Regions from separate parts of the Yersinia antarctica genome, predicted to be linked through region 2. Evidence: riboswitches for the same ligand, from Rfam matches in the RefSeq annotation. Region 2 holds a riboswitch; the other holds the start of a gene.

Region 1 (8,225 bases), 2.9 Mb from region 2:
TGGCAAGAACTTCTCGACATCGGTGTGTGGACGTGGGATGACATGGGTCGATTTCACTTCACCCACTTTCGCAGCCGCACTTGCACCGGCATCAGTGGCTGCTTTAACTGCGCCCACATCACCACGTACGATGACGGTGACCAGACCAGAGCCAATTTTTTCATAGCCGACTAATGTCACATTGGCCGATTTCACCATGGTGTCCGCAGCCTCAATGGCTGCAGTCAACCCTTTGGTTTCCACCATTCCTAGTGCTTCTTGTTGCATAAATACCTCGACGGGGATGTCAGGAACCTGATGTTTGTGCGTTGGAAATGCAGCTATTACGGTTTCAAACGCGCTTCAGGTTCTAAAATAAAAACTGTCGTGTTGGTGCCATTCAGTAAATTTAAAAAAATAAATTCGGTAAGTTTAAAAATAAAGTTGTCAGGTTCGTGCTGAGAACGAATATACAAACAAGCAATGAAAAAGAATGGCTGTATTGAATTTACTGACGGGAATGGTTAGTGAGGAAATAACAAATTATTGTCATGGCTATAACTTAATATTATGTTTTAAAACGTTATTTCGTTGATATTGGGTGGTAATAACTGGCTATTGCATATTCAGAATTACAATTTATTAGGTGACAGTAGGTATTAAATCTGCTAATTGCGCACCCGCCCGATTAATAGTTCGCGTGATCGCGCGCATAAATATAATGATACACCTGAGGGGGGAGTAGCCACAAAAGTGCGAGCTTGATAACAATAACGGAAAGAATAAATGGCAAGAAAGTCATATAGCTGAATAAAGCATAAAAGTGCCTGTTAACACGGTGTTGGCGCTAACTTTTCTGCGCAAATGACAATAATTTGTTATTGAAGGTCTATTTTTTGTTTAATTAATGGCACATCACGACAACACTTTCATTTTTGCTCTCTTTATAGTGGCTGGGTCATGGGCCGTGCATTACTTCATCTATTTTGGATAGATTGATCATAATAATCACAAGCAGGGTAAATCTATGAACGACTCACTAAAAGCGCAGTGTATTGCGGAATTCCTCGGTACCGGGCTGTTTTTGTTTTTTGGTATTAGTTGTTTAGCTGCATTGAAAGTAGCAGGTGCCAGTTTTGGTTTGTGGGAAATCTGTATCGTGTGGGGGCTGGGTATTTCACTGGCGGTCTACCTGACGGCAGGAATTTCCGGTGCTCACCTCAACCCGGCCATTACTATCGCGTTATGGCTATTTGCCTGTTTCCCCGCACGGAAAGTCATCCCGTACAGCATTGCTCAAGTTGCCGGTGCTTTTGGTGGCGCGGCACTGGCCTATATGCTCTATCATAATTTATTTACTGATTTTGAAGCCGCACACCAGATGGTGCGTGGCAGCATGGAAAGTCTGCAATTAGCCAGTATCTTCAGCACCTTCCCATCACCGGCAATCAGCGTATGGCAGGCTGCATTTGTTGAAATTATTATCACCTCGATTCTTATGGGGCTGATTATGGCACTAACTGATGATGGTAACGGTGTGCCACGCGGTGCATTAGGTCCACTATTGATCGGTATTCTGGTGGCGGTTATTGGTGCTTCTACCGCTCCATTAACTGGTTTTGCCATGAATCCAGCACGTGATTTTGGTCCTAAATTATTTACCTTCTTTGCTGGTTGGGGAAAAATCTCAATGACCGGCGGCCGTGATATCCCTTATTTCATTATTCCGATTGTGGCGCCGATTATTGGTGCTTGCCTCGGGGCCGCAGTTTATCGCTTCCTCATTGGCAAAAATCTACCTTGTAATACCTGTAAGTTAGAGGATGAGAAAGTTAATTTATAAAGCAACGTGGATTTCCTCATCTGACACTGGGTGAGGAAATTTCGTGATCCATTCTGGTTAATGGCTCATTAATGGTCCCCTGACGTTTATGACTCTGGTAGAGTAAATTGTTACTTTACCTTTTCAGGGAAATAGATTTTAACCTGGTGAATAGGAATGACTAAATAACAATGTTCTAACATATTACTTATTACAGGGATGCTTTATAACAATAAAATAAAATTTAATAACAATAAATTAACTGAGAGGTTTTATCATGATTTCTGCCAGTTCTCTTAACTCAGAGCTCATAAATAAAATCGCCCAGGATTTTGCCCAAGCCACCGGATTGGCGGTGGTGGTGGTGAATATTCACGGTGAGGAAATCTCTGACCTGTTTAATTTCACCCCATTTTGTCAATTAATGCGTCAAGATCCGGTTAACCATCTGCGCTGTCGGATGAGTGATCGTTGTGGTGGCCTTGAAGCGTCCAAATCCAATGAGCCCTGCATCTACCGCTGCCATGCCGGATTAACTGATTTTTCTATTCCTTTGGTGATTGCCGGCCATCTGGTGGGCTTTGTGTTATGTGGTCAGGTCCGGCTGCATGCAGATGTTTACCTTATTGATATTCTGAATGTCGATAATAACTGGCAGCAGAATCCGGCGCTAATGGATGAGTTCCATAATGTACCGATAATGGATTTTTCTCGAGTAATAGCCTCGGCTGATTTGCTGAAGCTGATTGTTGAGAACTGCCTGAAAAAACACCTCAATTTTGTTGTAATCAATGACAATATGGGGAGTAAAGAGCCGGGCAGAATACGGCCGGTCCACCCGCATGACAGCAAAATGAAGAAAGCACTACGCTATATAGACACGCATTTGTCAGAAGAGCTCCGGTTGGAAGAAGTGGCTGGCAAGGTGTATCTCAGTCCTTACTATTTCAGTAAATTATTTAAAAAATATCAGGGGATCGGCTTCAATGCCTGGGTCAACCAACAACGCATGGCCAATGCCAGAGAGATGTTGCAGCACAGTGATTGGAGCATTGCCAGTATTGCCAAAAATCTTGGATTTTCCCAAACCAACTATTTTTGCAAGGTGTTCCGCCAGACCTATAATGTGACACCGCAGGTATTTCGTTCACTTTCTTCTGAACGCAGTGAAATGGAATGACAGTTATTGATCTAATAACAATTAGTCATGCTCTATGCTCACGTTTATATATTTAAGAACGGTGATGGGTATTAATATATTAAATAAATAATGACAATTTTTTGTTATGCTCTTAAATGCCATTGTCTTTCTAACTGATTGTTTTTAAATTATTTTTAATGATTTGGTGGCAATTATTTGCTGTGTTGACACCAAAAAATAATCCCCAAAAAATGAAATTAACCATTTTTTATTTGTGGAAAAGAGTATATTAACGTCAACCGGATTTAATAAATCAGTTGACGTTACAACTGTGTAAATAAAGAGATAAATTCTATAACGAAATAGAAATAAAATAATCTACTGTATTAGATAAATACATACCCCAACGTAGTTGGCGTTGCAGCAAGGTAGCAAACGAACAAACCCGTGGAGCTGACTAAGGTCAGTGATGCAGGTGCGTGAGAGTTGCTAACAACACTGTAGCTATCAATACGAGGGGAAGTTACTGAAATGGTTATGTCGTGTACGCATTGGCACTTAATACACGACAGGGAAGGGGGTGACAATCCCCCGCAGCCCCCGCTGCTGTGATGCCGACGAACCCGCTGAAACCACTGATCCACCGGATTGGGAAGGTGCGGGAGAGGATGACGCTAAGCCAGAAGACCAGCCAAATCGGTAAAATATATTCAACTCCTTCGGTGGGAAGTGGGTTGTCATTAGATGCGCGCTGCGGTGACGTTGCGCAGACGCACCTTTTTGACACTGCATATCCCGCTCGAAATGGCGGGATTTTTTATGCAACGGTCTGGCAAACAAGCATTTATTATCGCAGGTACCGGCAGTGGATGCGGTAAAACAACCGTGACGTTGGGTATTCTGCGGGCGCTGATGGCACGCGGATTATCTGTGCAGCCGTTTAAGGTCGGGCCAGATTACCTGGATACCGGCTGGCATAGCGCCGTCAGTGGTGTTACCTCGCGTAACCTCGATGCTTTTATGCTACCGGCTGCGACCTTGAATGGGTTATATAACCAGCACATGCGCCATGCTGATGTGGCGGTGATCGAAGGTGTGATGGGCTTGTATGACGGCTACGGCACTGATCCCGATTATTGCAGTAGTGCGGCGATGGCCAAACAACTGGGCTGCCCGGTTATCTTACTGGTGGATGGCAAGGCGGTATCCACCTCGGTTGCGGCTACCGTGCTGGGGTTCTGCCAGTTTGACCCAAATCTCACCATCGCAGGCGTGATTGTTAACCGTGTTAATTCAGAAAACCATTATCAGCTAATCCGCCACGCCATCGAGCATTACTGCGGTATTCCCGTGCTGGGGCGCTTGCCGGTGATGGATGATATCGCGCTGCCATCACGCCATTTAGGGTTGATACCGGTGCAAGAGCAGCGTGAGGGCGTGGCGGGTAGAACCCATCAGCCCGACAGCTCGCCCCGCTGGCAACGGCTGGCACAGCAGGTTGAAGCCTTTATCGATCTCGACCGATTACTGGCACTGACGCATTGTGCGGCACAGCCTGCCGGCACCCCGCCTTCCTTACCTCTGTCTACACTGGCTAACGGCCTGACACTGGCCTTGGCCGAAGATGAAGCATTCAATTTCTATTACCCCGATAACCTTGACCTGCTAGAGCAGGCAGGCGTGCGCATCCAACGTTTCAGCCCACTTCATGACCGCCGGTTACCCGATTGCCAGATGATTTATCTCGGGGGAGGTTATCCCGAAATTCACGTTGCCCGCTTAGCCGCAAATACAGCGATGCATGCAGCGTTACAGCAAGCGCATCGCCAACAGATCCCGCTGTATGCCGAATGCGGTGGCCTGATGTATCTCGGTGATGGCTTAACGGATGAGAGTGGTCAGCGCCACCCGATGGTTGGCATTTTGGCCGGTGAGAGCCGGATGGGGAAACGGCTGACTCGCTTTGGTTACTGTCAGGCACAGGCCCGCAGTGACACCTTATTGGCTGCACAAGGTGAAATTCTGCGTGGTCATGAATTCCATTATTCCGATTTTACTAGCCCATTGACGCCGGTATTTGATAGCAGCAAATGGCGTGATGGTGTCGCTATTCAGCGCTGGCACAGTGGCTATCAACTTCAGCGCACTCAGGCCAGCTATCTGCATATCCATTTTGCCCAGCGCCCCGGTTTGCTTGATGGCTGGCTGACCGCTGCCCGGAGCGTGCTATGACCCTGAGCGCATGGTTTGTTGCTTTCTTGCTTGATAGCTGGCTCGGCGACCCGCCGCACTGGCCGCACCCGGTGCGCTGGATAGGCAACCTGATCTCTGTCATGCAACGTGCTATCCGTGCGGTTTGTCACAGCGAACGGGCACTGAAGTGGGGGGGAGCAGCGCTGTGGTTGGTGGTGGTCGGCGTGACATGGCTGCTGAGTTGGGGGTTCTTATCACTGATGACACACATCAATCCGTGGCTCGGCTGGTTGGCGCAAGTGTGGATGATTTACACCCTCTTAGCCGGACGTTGCCTGAGTGATGCGGCGCTACTGGTATTTGATGCCCTGAAGCACGGTTCGCTGGCACAAAGCCGCGAGAAGCTGTCATGGATTGTCGGGCGTGACACCTCACAACTAGAGAAGCCACAAATCACCCGTGCGGTGGTAGAGACAGTGGCCGAAAACAGCGTTGATGGCGTGATTGCACCGCTGTTCTTTTTGATGTTAGGCGGCGCCCCGCTGGCAATGGCTTACAAAGCAGTCAATACCCTTGATTCGATGGTGGGCTACAAAACGCCAAAATACCGTGCGATTGGTTATGTGTCGGCACGGATGGATGATGTGGCGAATTGGCTCCCAGCCCGCCTGAGCTGGCTATTACTGAGCGCAGCCGCGTGGTTACTACGAGCCGATTACCGTCAGGCATTGCGCATCGGCTGGCGTGATCGTTATCAGCACGCCAGTCCTAACTGTGCCTGGTCTGAAGCCACGGTTGCCGGTGCGCTGGGCGTGCGGCTGGGGGGGCCGAATGATTACTTTGGCGTGCGGGTTGAAAAACCCTGGATCGGTGATGAACGGCGCGAGGTGGCGCTGGATGATATCCCGCGCACTATCCATTTGATGCTGATGGCGTCGTTATTAGCACTATTACTGTTTGCCCTGATTCGTCTGCTGCTGGTCGGCATTTAACAAGGATAACCTGATGAACTATATAAAGAACCCGCAGGAAATAGAGCAAAACAGTTTTGCCATCATCGGTGACATTATTGCCGATGAGCACCCGGACTTTCGCTTTGTCAGTGAGATGCAAGAAGCGGTGATCAAGCGGGTTATCCATACCACGGCGGATTTTGATTGGCTGGATATTCTGCATTTCTCACCGCAGGTACTAACCCATATTGCCGAGGGTATCCGCCGGGGTTGCACCCTTTATACCGATACTACGATGGCGATGTCCGGTATCAACAAAGTGCTGTTAAAGCAGATGGGATGCGAATGCCGTTGCTACATCAGTGACCCACGGGTGGTGGAGAGTGCGCCGCTACAGGGTATTACTCGCTCGATGGCCGCAGTGGATGTTGCTCTGGCAGAGTCAGGAGAAAAGCTGTTTGTCTTTGGTAATGCCCCGACTGCGTTATTCCGCTTGTTGGAACGCCACGCCACACCGATCGCGGTCATTGGTGTACCGGTGGGGTTTGTCGGGGCGGCTGAATCCAAAGATGCCTTGGTTGCCAGTGACCTGCCATGCATTGCAGCACTTGGGCGCAAAGGGGGCAGCAATGTGGCAGCAGCCATCATCAATGCCATCCTCTATCAGTTGCGGGGGGCGCTATGAGTGAGGCTACTGTCAATGACAGTCAGATGCTGCAAAACCAGCAATTAGACAGCATTTGGCATAACGGCAAACAATATCGCAAAGGTTACACCACCGGTTCTTGTGCGACGGCGGCGGCTAAAGTGGCGGCGCTAATGGTGTTGCGCCAGCAAGTGATTGACCAGATTTCAATTGTGACGCCTTCCGGTGTCACGTTATGCCTGAATGTAGAACAACCCCTCATTGAGGGCCAGCAAGCTACGGCGGCCATCCGCAAAGATGGTGGTGATGATGTTGATGCTACCCACGGCATGCTGATTTTTGCTCGCGTCACGCTGCGTGAACAGACGGAAATTACTCTGCGTGGTGGCGAAGGGGTCGGGACAGTGAGCCGTAAAGGTATTGGCCTCCCCGTCGGCAGCTCAGCCATTAATCGTACGCCACGCCAGACCATCGAGGCAGCAGTGCGCGAGGTCATCGGCCCGTTACGCGGTGCTGAAATAGAGATCTTTGCTCCCGAAGGGCAAGAGCGGGCGAAAAAAACCTACAACGGGCGGTTGGGGATCCTCGGTGGCATTTCCATCATCGGCACTACCGGCATTGTGACACCGATGTCGGAAGAGAGCTGGAAACGCTCGCTGGCATTGGAATTGGAGATGAAGCGCGCGGCGGGTGAAGATCGCGTCATTCTGGTACCGGGCAATCATGGCGAGCGCTTTGTTCGCGACCATCTGGGCCTCGACAGCCAGCGGGTGGTGACCATGAGTAATTTCGTCGGTTATATGTTGCAGGAAACCGTGCGACTGGGCTTTCGTCAGGTGCTGCTGGTAGGGCATCCCGGCAAATTAGTGAAAGTGGCCGCCGGTATCTTCCATACCCACAGCCATATCGCGGATGGGCGTATGGAAACATTGGTTGCCCATCTGGCGCTGATGGGGGCGCCGCATGCGCTACTGCTTGAAGTGAACCAGTGCAATACCACTGAAGCGGCGATGGAATTGATTGCTGAGCAGGGGTGGCAGGCGGTCTACAGCCGTATTGCCGAACGTATCTGTGAGCGAATTGCTGAAATGATGCGTTTCTCCGTTAATCCGCCGCAGTGCGATGCGATTTTATTCTCTTTCGATAATCAGGTGTTAGGCAGCAGTCGGCCTCTGGATGAAATTGTGGAGGCATTGCGATGATTACGGTTGTTGGCATCGGCCCAGGTGATATCGACTATCTGACCCCTGAAGCCCAGTGGGCTATCAGCCAGGCTGAGGTATTGGTGGGCGGGAAGCGCCATCTGGCAACATTTAGCAGCAATGTTCGTGAGTCCCGCTTGTTAGATGCGGATCTGCTGGGGTTACTGGAGTGGCTGGATAGCAACAAAACTCGCGCCATTGTGGTACTGGCTTCCGGTGATCCTCTGCTGTATGGCATTGGCAAACTGCTGGCGGCGAACTTCGGCACTGACGAGCTACATATCGTGCC
Region 2 (8,225 bases):
CGGGCGGTGTGTACAAGGCCCGGGAACGTATTCACCGTAGCATTCTGATCTACGATTACTAGCGATTCCGACTTCATGGAGTCGAGTTGCAGACTCCAATCCGGACTACGACAGACTTTATGTGGTCCGCTTGCTCTCGCGAGTTCGCTTCACTTTGTATCTGCCATTGTAGCACGTGTGTAGCCCTACTCGTAAGGGCCATGATGACTTGACGTCATCCCCACCTTCCTCCGGTTTATCACCGGCAGTCTCCCTTGAGTTCCCACCATTACGTGCTGGCAACAAAGGATAAGGGTTGCGCTCGTTGCGGGACTTAACCCAACATTTCACAACACGAGCTGACGACAGCCATGCAGCACCTGTCTCACAGTTCCCGAAGGCACCGAAGCATCTCTGCTAAGTTCTGTGGATGTCAAGAGTAGGTAAGGTTCTTCGCGTTGCATCGAATTAAACCACATGCTCCACCGCTTGTGCGGGCCCCCGTCAATTCATTTGAGTTTTAACCTTGCGGCCGTACTCCCCAGGCGGTCGACTTAACGCGTTAGCTCCGGAAGCCACGCCTCAAGGGCACAACCTCCAAGTCGACATCGTTTACAGCGTGGACTACCAGGGTATCTAATCCTGTTTGCTCCCCACGCTTTCGCACCTGAGCGTCAGTCTTTGTCCAGGGGGCCGCCTTCGCCACCGGTATTCCTCCAGATCTCTACGCATTTCACCGCTACACCTGGAATTCTACCCCCCTCTACAAGACTCTAGCTTGCCAGTTTCAAATGCAGTTCCCACGTTAAGCGCGGGGATTTCACATCTGACTTAACAAACCGCCTGCGTGCGCTTTACGCCCAGTAATTCCGATTAACGCTTGCACCCTCCGTATTACCGCGGCTGCTGGCACGGAGTTAGCCGGTGCTTCTTCTGCGAGTAACGTCAATCAACCGTGCTATTAACACGATTGCCTTCCTCCTCGCTGAAAGTGCTTTACAACCCGAAGGCCTTCTTCACACACGCGGCATGGCTGCATCAGGCTTGCGCCCATTGTGCAATATTCCCCACTGCTGCCTCCCGTAGGAGTCTGGACCGTGTCTCAGTTCCAGTGTGGCTGGTCATCCTCTCAGACCAGCTAGGGATCGTCGCCTAGGTGAGCCATTACCCCACCTACTAGCTAATCCCATCTGGGCACATCCGATGGCGTGAGGCCCTAAGGTCCCCCACTTTGCTCTTGCGAGGTCATGCGGTATTAGCTACCGTTTCCAGTAGTTATCCCCCTCCATCAGGCAGTTTCCCAGACATTACTCACCCGTCCGCCGCTCGCCGGCAAAGTAGTAAACTACTTCCCGCTGCCGCTCGACTTGCATGTGTTAGGCCTGCCGCCAGCGTTCAATCTGAGCCATGATCAAACTCTTCAATTTAAGATTTGTTTGATTTGCTGCTAATAAAAGCAGCGATGCTCAAAGATTACTTTCTGCAAATATGCATTCGAACCGAAGTTCAAATGTGTACTGCTTTGGTCACTCTTCAAGACTTTGATATTTCTTCTGCCTGCCGAAACAGGCTTCGATATCGTCTTGCGAGTGCCCACACAGATTGTCTGATAAATTGTTAAAGAGCGTTCGTTACCCGTTTGCCTTTCGGCGAATCTTACGGTAACGCGGGAGGCAGATAATACGCTTTCCCGCTGAAGAGTCAAGAGTTTCTTTGGTTTCTTTCGAAGTCAAAATCATTCTTTTCGCTTCCTGACCCGGCGAAGTATGTTTCGTTGTTCCCGGTCAGTGGAGGCGCATTATAGGGAGTTCCTGCCAGCCTGCAACCCCTAATTTGAAAAAACTTTTCAACCGCTGAATCTTTAGTCAAAACGCCTTTAAATTGGCAGTTTTTGCAGCACCGGGAAGCCATAACCCTGCAAAACGGGTAATAAAACGTCAGTATCTGCATTCAACGCCAGGCAGTAAGCAATATTATCTTCCTGAGAAGAAACTACATTTTCTTGAGAAGAGATGAGCCAGGCAGTGCGACGAGCAATTGCGGCACCGGAATCGACCATGCGAGTACCTTCAGGCAACACTTGCGCCAACTCTTCTACTAATAGAGGGAAATGAGTGCACCCCAATACAATGGTGTCCGGCGGCTCACGCATTGCCAACCATGGGTGGAGGATTTTCTTTAATGTTTCGATAGGTACAGCACCACCATGCAACTTGGACTCTGCCAGTTCCACCAGCTCAGATGAACCCAGCAATTCAATTTTGCAATCGGTAGCAAAGCGCTCAATCAAGTCTCGTGTATAAGAAGCATGTACCGTGCCACGGGTAGCCAATAAGCCAACAACACCATTGCGGGTTAATCGCACCGCCGGTTTGATAGCAGGAACAACCCCAACCACAGGGAATGCAAAGCGTTCACGTAAAGCAGGAAGTACTACTGTGCTGGCGGTGTTACAGGCAATGACGACGATTGCCAGCGGATGGCGCTGCTGCACCGCAGTGACAATTTCCAGAACGCGTTCAACGATAAACTCACCGGACTTCTCCCCATAAGGGAAAGCGACATTGTCGAAAGCATATATATAGTGGAGATCCGGCAACAACTGCCGAATCTCTTGATAGACAGATAGCCCGCCAACACCTGAGTCAAAAATCAGTGCTGTCGGGCGAGGGGCAGTATCAGCCTTAGAAGTTATAGCTTCCGGTGAGGTAATACTCTCGTCCAGCGGTTTTATAGCCATAAGCCGTTTCGTAATCTTTATCAAACAGGTTAGCAATTCTACCACGAACTGTAAGATGAGAAGTAACCGGATAACTCGCTGAAACATCTACCGTGCTATAACTCGGTAATTCACGTTGAGTCGAGCTATAGGCTGAGGTGCTATTGTCATAGCGTTTACCGTAGTACTGATAAGAAACGTCCATATCCAGATTGAACATTGTCCAATCTAATTGATACTTGGCTTGCTGTTTAGAACGACGGGCTAAAACTTCATTATTCTTATCATTACGCGGATCCATATATTGCAATGTGATCTGGTGATTGAAAATGCCGGTATCGACGCTACCTGTCCATTCAACCCCTTTTATCGTTGCCGAATCAACATTGTAATACTGCCCTTTGTATGTATTTGGGTCGGAGAAGTAATCGATCAGGTTTTCAATTTTGTAGCGATAAGCAGACAAACGCCAATCAAGTGGGCCAGTCAATCCTTCCAGACCTGCCTCCCATTGGCGGGACTCCTCAGGTTTCAAATCACTGTTTGATATGATATCAAAGCGCTGCGAACCATACTGCTGACCCAGTGACGGGGCCAAAAATCCTGTTCCATAGGATAATGTCGCACGATAATCGGGGATAAATTCCCAACCTGCGGCGGTTTGCCAGGTCTCATGCCAGCCAAACTGCTCATCTTTATCTTCACGGCCCGAGGCTTCCAGCGTCACACTACCTATCTTCTGCTGCCCGCTAAGATACAAACCGGTATTATCCCGCTTATATGTATCAGAGATAGTGGTACTCGATGAGGTCAAACGCTGTTGCTGCCAGTCAACGCCAGCACTCAGCGTTGCACTCTCAAAACTGTATGTATTACCCCATTGCACGTTACGCTGATCCATATCGTCCAGCGTAGTCGCCTCGCCATAACGCCCATATTGGCTGCTGTAGTTATAATCTTTGTATTTCTGATAGCTACCGATTAATTGAGAGGAGAAAGCCCCCGCAGCATAACGTAGCCCTGCGTCATAAGTATGGTTATATAATCGCTCCTCATCGCCACTGTAAGCAGGGGAAGAAATACTGCCAACATCGTAATCAGTATTGTTGGTGTAACCATAACCTCTGACGAAACCGGATATATCTTGGTTGAACTGATGCTCTAGCCCTACCCAAAAATTTTTATTACGAAAACCATCCCGATCGCTATCCACTGGATTAGGTGAGTCGGGTTTAATGTTAAAACCGTTCGTGGTTTGATAGCCGCCCGCTATCGTCGCTAAAGTATCACCAAAACGTTGGCGAACGCTGCCGTCATATTGCTGGTAACCTTTAGAACCAACCCCGGCATTAATCTGCCCACCTTCCTGGTCTGACTGTGTAATCACGTTAATTACACCACCAATCGCCCCAGAGCCATATACGGCAGAGCGAGGCCCGCGAATATATTCAACACGTTGCACCAGAGAGAGAGGTATTTGATTAAAGTCGACACTATTGATGATACCGGTTCGCGCCAGAGGAATGCCATCGATCAGCACTAATACATGGCGGGCTTCGGTACCACGGATATACATAGAAGAGCCTTGGCCTAGCCCCCCGGTTTGGGCAATATCCACGCCAGGTAGCCGGCGCATCACTTCATTGAGGCTTTTTGCCTGCCAGCGGTCGATATCATCACGCGTTACTACATCGGTGGGTGCCAATACCGTGGAAACTGGCTGTTTGAAACGGTTGGCGGTAACCACCATTTCGTCTTTATTACCTGTTGTGGTGCTGTCCTGGGCCCATCCAGAAAATGCCGTCACAGAAAGGGCTGTGATCAGCGTATATTTTTTAATTGTCATGAATACAAGCATCCAAACTCAATTGGCGGATGCCGCAGTGCCATGGCCGATAGTTCGCGACGACCACGCATATTGCGACGTAATACCGGCAGGTCTTCGGGCTTGGGATCTCTGATGTCACGTCTTCTTCATTACTTAAATGAATTAATACCGTGAAATAGAGCTGGCGATGACTTCCCGCCCTTGCGGACAGTGTCTGGTTGAAACCTATCGCCGTAACTTCCCCTTACCGCTGCGCGTCAGCTCCGGATTTACACCGGATTCCCTTTTAACTCGTAGGTGTTTAAGTAACAGCATGAGGCCGGACCGCAATGCTACGATCAAGTAAAATAGATGTCTAGACTTCCATCCTCGTTATAGGGAATAAACACAACAAAACTGGACATCACTCCCACTTTCCCTACAATCCGCAGCAATACCTCTCTTTTATAATGGCCAGACGAGAAGAAACATGACTCCCGACATCCTGCCAACAGACAGTTACGACCAACAACTGGCGGAAAAATCTGCCCGTCTTCAGACGATGATGTTGCCGTTTCAGGCACCTGCTGCGGAAATATTCCGTTCTCCGGCAGAGCATTACCGCATGAGAGCCGAGTTTCGCGTTTGGCACGATGAAGATGACTTGTACCACATCATGTTTGACCAGCAGACCAAACAGCGTATCCGTGTTGAACAGTTCCCGGTGGCAAGTTTGTTGATCAATCGTCTGATGAGTGCGCTGATGACGGCCATCAGGGCCGAACCGATTTTGCGGCGTAAACTGTTCCAGATTGATTACTTATCTACCCTAAGCGGTAAATTGATCGCCTCTTTGCTGTATCACCGTCAATTAGATGAAGAGTGGCAGCAGAAGGCGCTGGAATTGCGTGAAAAGCTACGCGAACAAGGTTTTGATCTGCAACTGATTGGCCGGGCATCGAAAACTAAAATCATGCTAGATCACGACTATATCGATGAAGTGTTACCGGTTGCTGGGCGTGAAATGATTTATCGTCAGGTGGAGAATAGTTTCACCCAACCGAATGCAGCAGTGAATATTCATATGCTGGAATGGGCGATTGATGCCACTAAAAACGCCAGCGGTGATTTATTGGAGTTGTATTGCGGTAATGGTAATTTCTCGTTGGCGCTAGCACGCAATTTTGCACGGGTGTTGGCAACAGAAATCGCTAAACCCTCAGTGGCAGCAGCACAATACAATATCGCGGCAAATAATATCGATAACGTGCAAATTATCCGCATGTCGGCTGAAGAGTTTACCCAGGCAATGCAAGGTGTACGCGAGTTTAACCGTTTGAAGGGTATTGATCTGAGCAGTTATAACTGCGAGACCATTTTTGTCGATCCCCCGCGCAGCGGGCTGGATAGCGAGACAGTCAAGCTGGTACAAGGTTATCCGCGTATCCTTTATATCTCCTGTAACCCTGAAACGCTGTGCGCCAATCTGGAACAGTTACAACAGACACATAAAATCAGCCGATTAGCACTGTTCGATCAGTTCCCCTACACCCATCATATGGAGTGTGGGGTATTGCTGGAAAAGCGCGGCTGACAGGCAATAGATAAGTAAAAGGGCAACGCGATGTTGCCCTTTTTCGTTTTAAAACATATCGCTTTCAGGTTATTGCGGCTGCTGGTTATCCGAATTATCTGGCTCAGATTCTGATTGCACCAACTTACGTGCTTTTAGCTTAAACAAGATCCAGAACACCAACACGACACAGAGAATAGAAGGAACGAAATTAGAACCAATTGCCGGATGCTCAACCCGAACAATCGCGCTATACAGCAAAATCCCGAGCAGGAAACACGCGGAGGCCAGTACTGGCAAGCCATGTGGCATGGCGAAATTGAGGTAGCGCTGATGCAAACAATATACGGCTAATATTAACGTTAGCAGCGGAAAAACTGAAAAAGGCACAAACGCGCTGAATAACGTGTTAAATGAACCATTTATTGCCAGGCCAGTAATCAACGCCAGCAGCAGGGTGCCGATTTCACGGCGAGACTGTTCCATCATTTTCCTTACCTTATTAAGTGCGAGATACGGCGAGTTTTTCCTGCTCGCGGCGATACCAATAATAAGCGCCCTTGGAGATCATCCGCAGTTGTAAGACCAAGCGTTCCTCTAACTGTCGCCGTTGTTCAATATCCACGTCCAGCACTTCTGCACCAGCACTGAAGACAATTGTGACCATGGCCTCAGCCTGAGCTTCAGTGAAGCTGCGTGGCATGTGGTTTTCCAATTCGAGGTAATCTGCCAGCTCAGCAATAAAATGCTGAATTTCACGAGCCACTGCGGCACGAAATGCGGCGGACGTGCCGGAACGCTCGCGCAGCAATAAGCGAAATGCATTCGGGTTATTACCGATAAATTCCATAAATGTAGATACGGAGGTACGGATAACACTGCCGCCCTTGGCAATCCGCTGGCGAGCCTGACGCATCAGTTGGCGCAACATCAGGCCGCTTTCATCGACCATTGTCAGGCCAAGTTCGTCGACATCGCGAAAATGCCGGTAGAAAGAAGTCGGTGCGATACCAGCTTCGCGAGAGACTTCCCGCAAGCTAAGGCTGGCGAAACTCCGCTCAGCGCTCAGTTGGCTGAACGCCGCTTCGATAAGGGAACGACGAGTCCGCTCTTTTTGTTGTGCTCTGACGCCCATAATCGTGCCCAAGGGATATCCAAATTCTCAATCTAAGATATATAGTCAGCAATATACCAAACTTTATAGTAACAACCGTTATACAAACGTATCATCCCAATACTGAATTGCCGCTTTACAACACACATCACGGTGATTTACCCATGGTTGATTGATTTATACCTGTCATCTTTCAATTTACAGATGTGTTGGCTGCATCTTGAAATCTATTGGGTATCTGGTTGGGATGATGTTAATGTATCGTTGTAATTTTGTATAAGAATAGGTCTCTCCTACATGCAACAGCACTTCCATTTTGATGCCATTGTTATTGGCTCGGGTCCTGGCGGTGAAGGTGCCGCTATGGGGTTGGTCAAGCAAGGTGCCCGTGTTGCCGTAATTGAACGGTATAATAATGTGGGCGGTGGATGTACCCATTGGGGCACTATCCCTTCCAAAGCTTTGCGCCACGCCGTTAGCCGTATTATCGAATTCAACCAAAATCCACTCTACAGCGACAATGCCCGAACCATCAGTTCTTCTTTCGCTGATATTTTAAACCATGCTGATCGTGTTATTAATCAACAGACACGTATGCGTCAGGGTTTTTACGATCGCAATCACTGCCATATGTTTTCAGGCGATGCCAGCTTTATTGATGCCAATACTATCAATGTGCGTTATGCCGATGGCACCAACGATACACTACGCGCTGATAACATTGTGATTGCTACAGGTTCACGCCCCTATCGCCCGGCGAATGTTGATTTTAGCCATGAACGGATTTACGACAGCGATACCATTTTACAGCTCAGCCATGAACCTCAGCACGTCATTATCTATGGCGCAGGGGTTATTGGTTGTGAATATGCTTCAATCTTCCGTGGTTTGAGCGTCAAAGTTGATTTAATCAATACCCGCGACCGCCTACTGGCCTTCCTTGATCAGGAAATGTCAGATGCCCTCTCTTACCACTTCTGGAATAACGGTGTCGTTATCCGTCACAACGAAGAGTTTGAGCAAATTGAGGGAA

What was found. A riboswitch is a leader RNA that binds a small molecule or an ion and turns the genes downstream of it on or off. The one in region 2 is predicted to bind cobalamin.
Region 1: linked by a shared signal. The riboswitch ahead of ACWJJO_RS08360 (cobyrinic acid a,c-diamide synthase CobB) and the one ahead of btuB (TonB-dependent vitamin B12 receptor BtuB) in region 2 are both predicted to bind cobalamin.

Annotation. Positions count from the first base shown of each region.
Region 1 is NZ_JBSJQF010000001.1:1,801,466-1,809,690, forward strand. It holds gene pduA (propanediol utilization microcompartment protein PduA) at 1-267, opposite strand, end outside; gene pduF (propanediol diffusion facilitator PduF) at 1,007-1,822, shown strand; gene pocR (transcriptional regulator PocR) at 2,079-2,981, shown strand; cobalamin riboswitch at 3,458-3,652, shown strand; gene ACWJJO_RS08360 (cobyrinic acid a,c-diamide synthase CobB) at 3,762-5,174, shown strand; gene cbiB (adenosylcobinamide-phosphate synthase CbiB) at 5,171-6,127, shown strand; gene ACWJJO_RS08370 (cobalt-precorrin-8 methylmutase) at 6,141-6,773, shown strand; gene cbiD (cobalt-precorrin-5B (C(1))-methyltransferase CbiD) at 6,770-7,936, shown strand; gene ACWJJO_RS08380 (cobalt-precorrin-7 (C(5))-methyltransferase) at 7,933-8,225, shown strand, end outside.
Region 2 is NZ_JBSJQF010000001.1:4,740,270-4,748,494, forward strand. It holds rRNA gene ACWJJO_RS21865 (16S ribosomal RNA) at 1-1,406, opposite strand, end outside; gene murI (glutamate racemase) at 1,856-2,719, opposite strand; gene btuB (TonB-dependent vitamin B12 receptor BtuB) at 2,664-4,544, opposite strand; cobalamin riboswitch at 4,615-4,865, opposite strand; gene trmA (tRNA (uridine(54)-C5)-methyltransferase TrmA) at 4,996-6,099, shown strand; gene ACWJJO_RS21885 (YijD family membrane protein) at 6,169-6,567, opposite strand; gene fabR (HTH-type transcriptional repressor FabR) at 6,581-7,213, opposite strand; gene sthA (Si-specific NAD(P)(+) transhydrogenase) at 7,490-8,225, shown strand, end outside.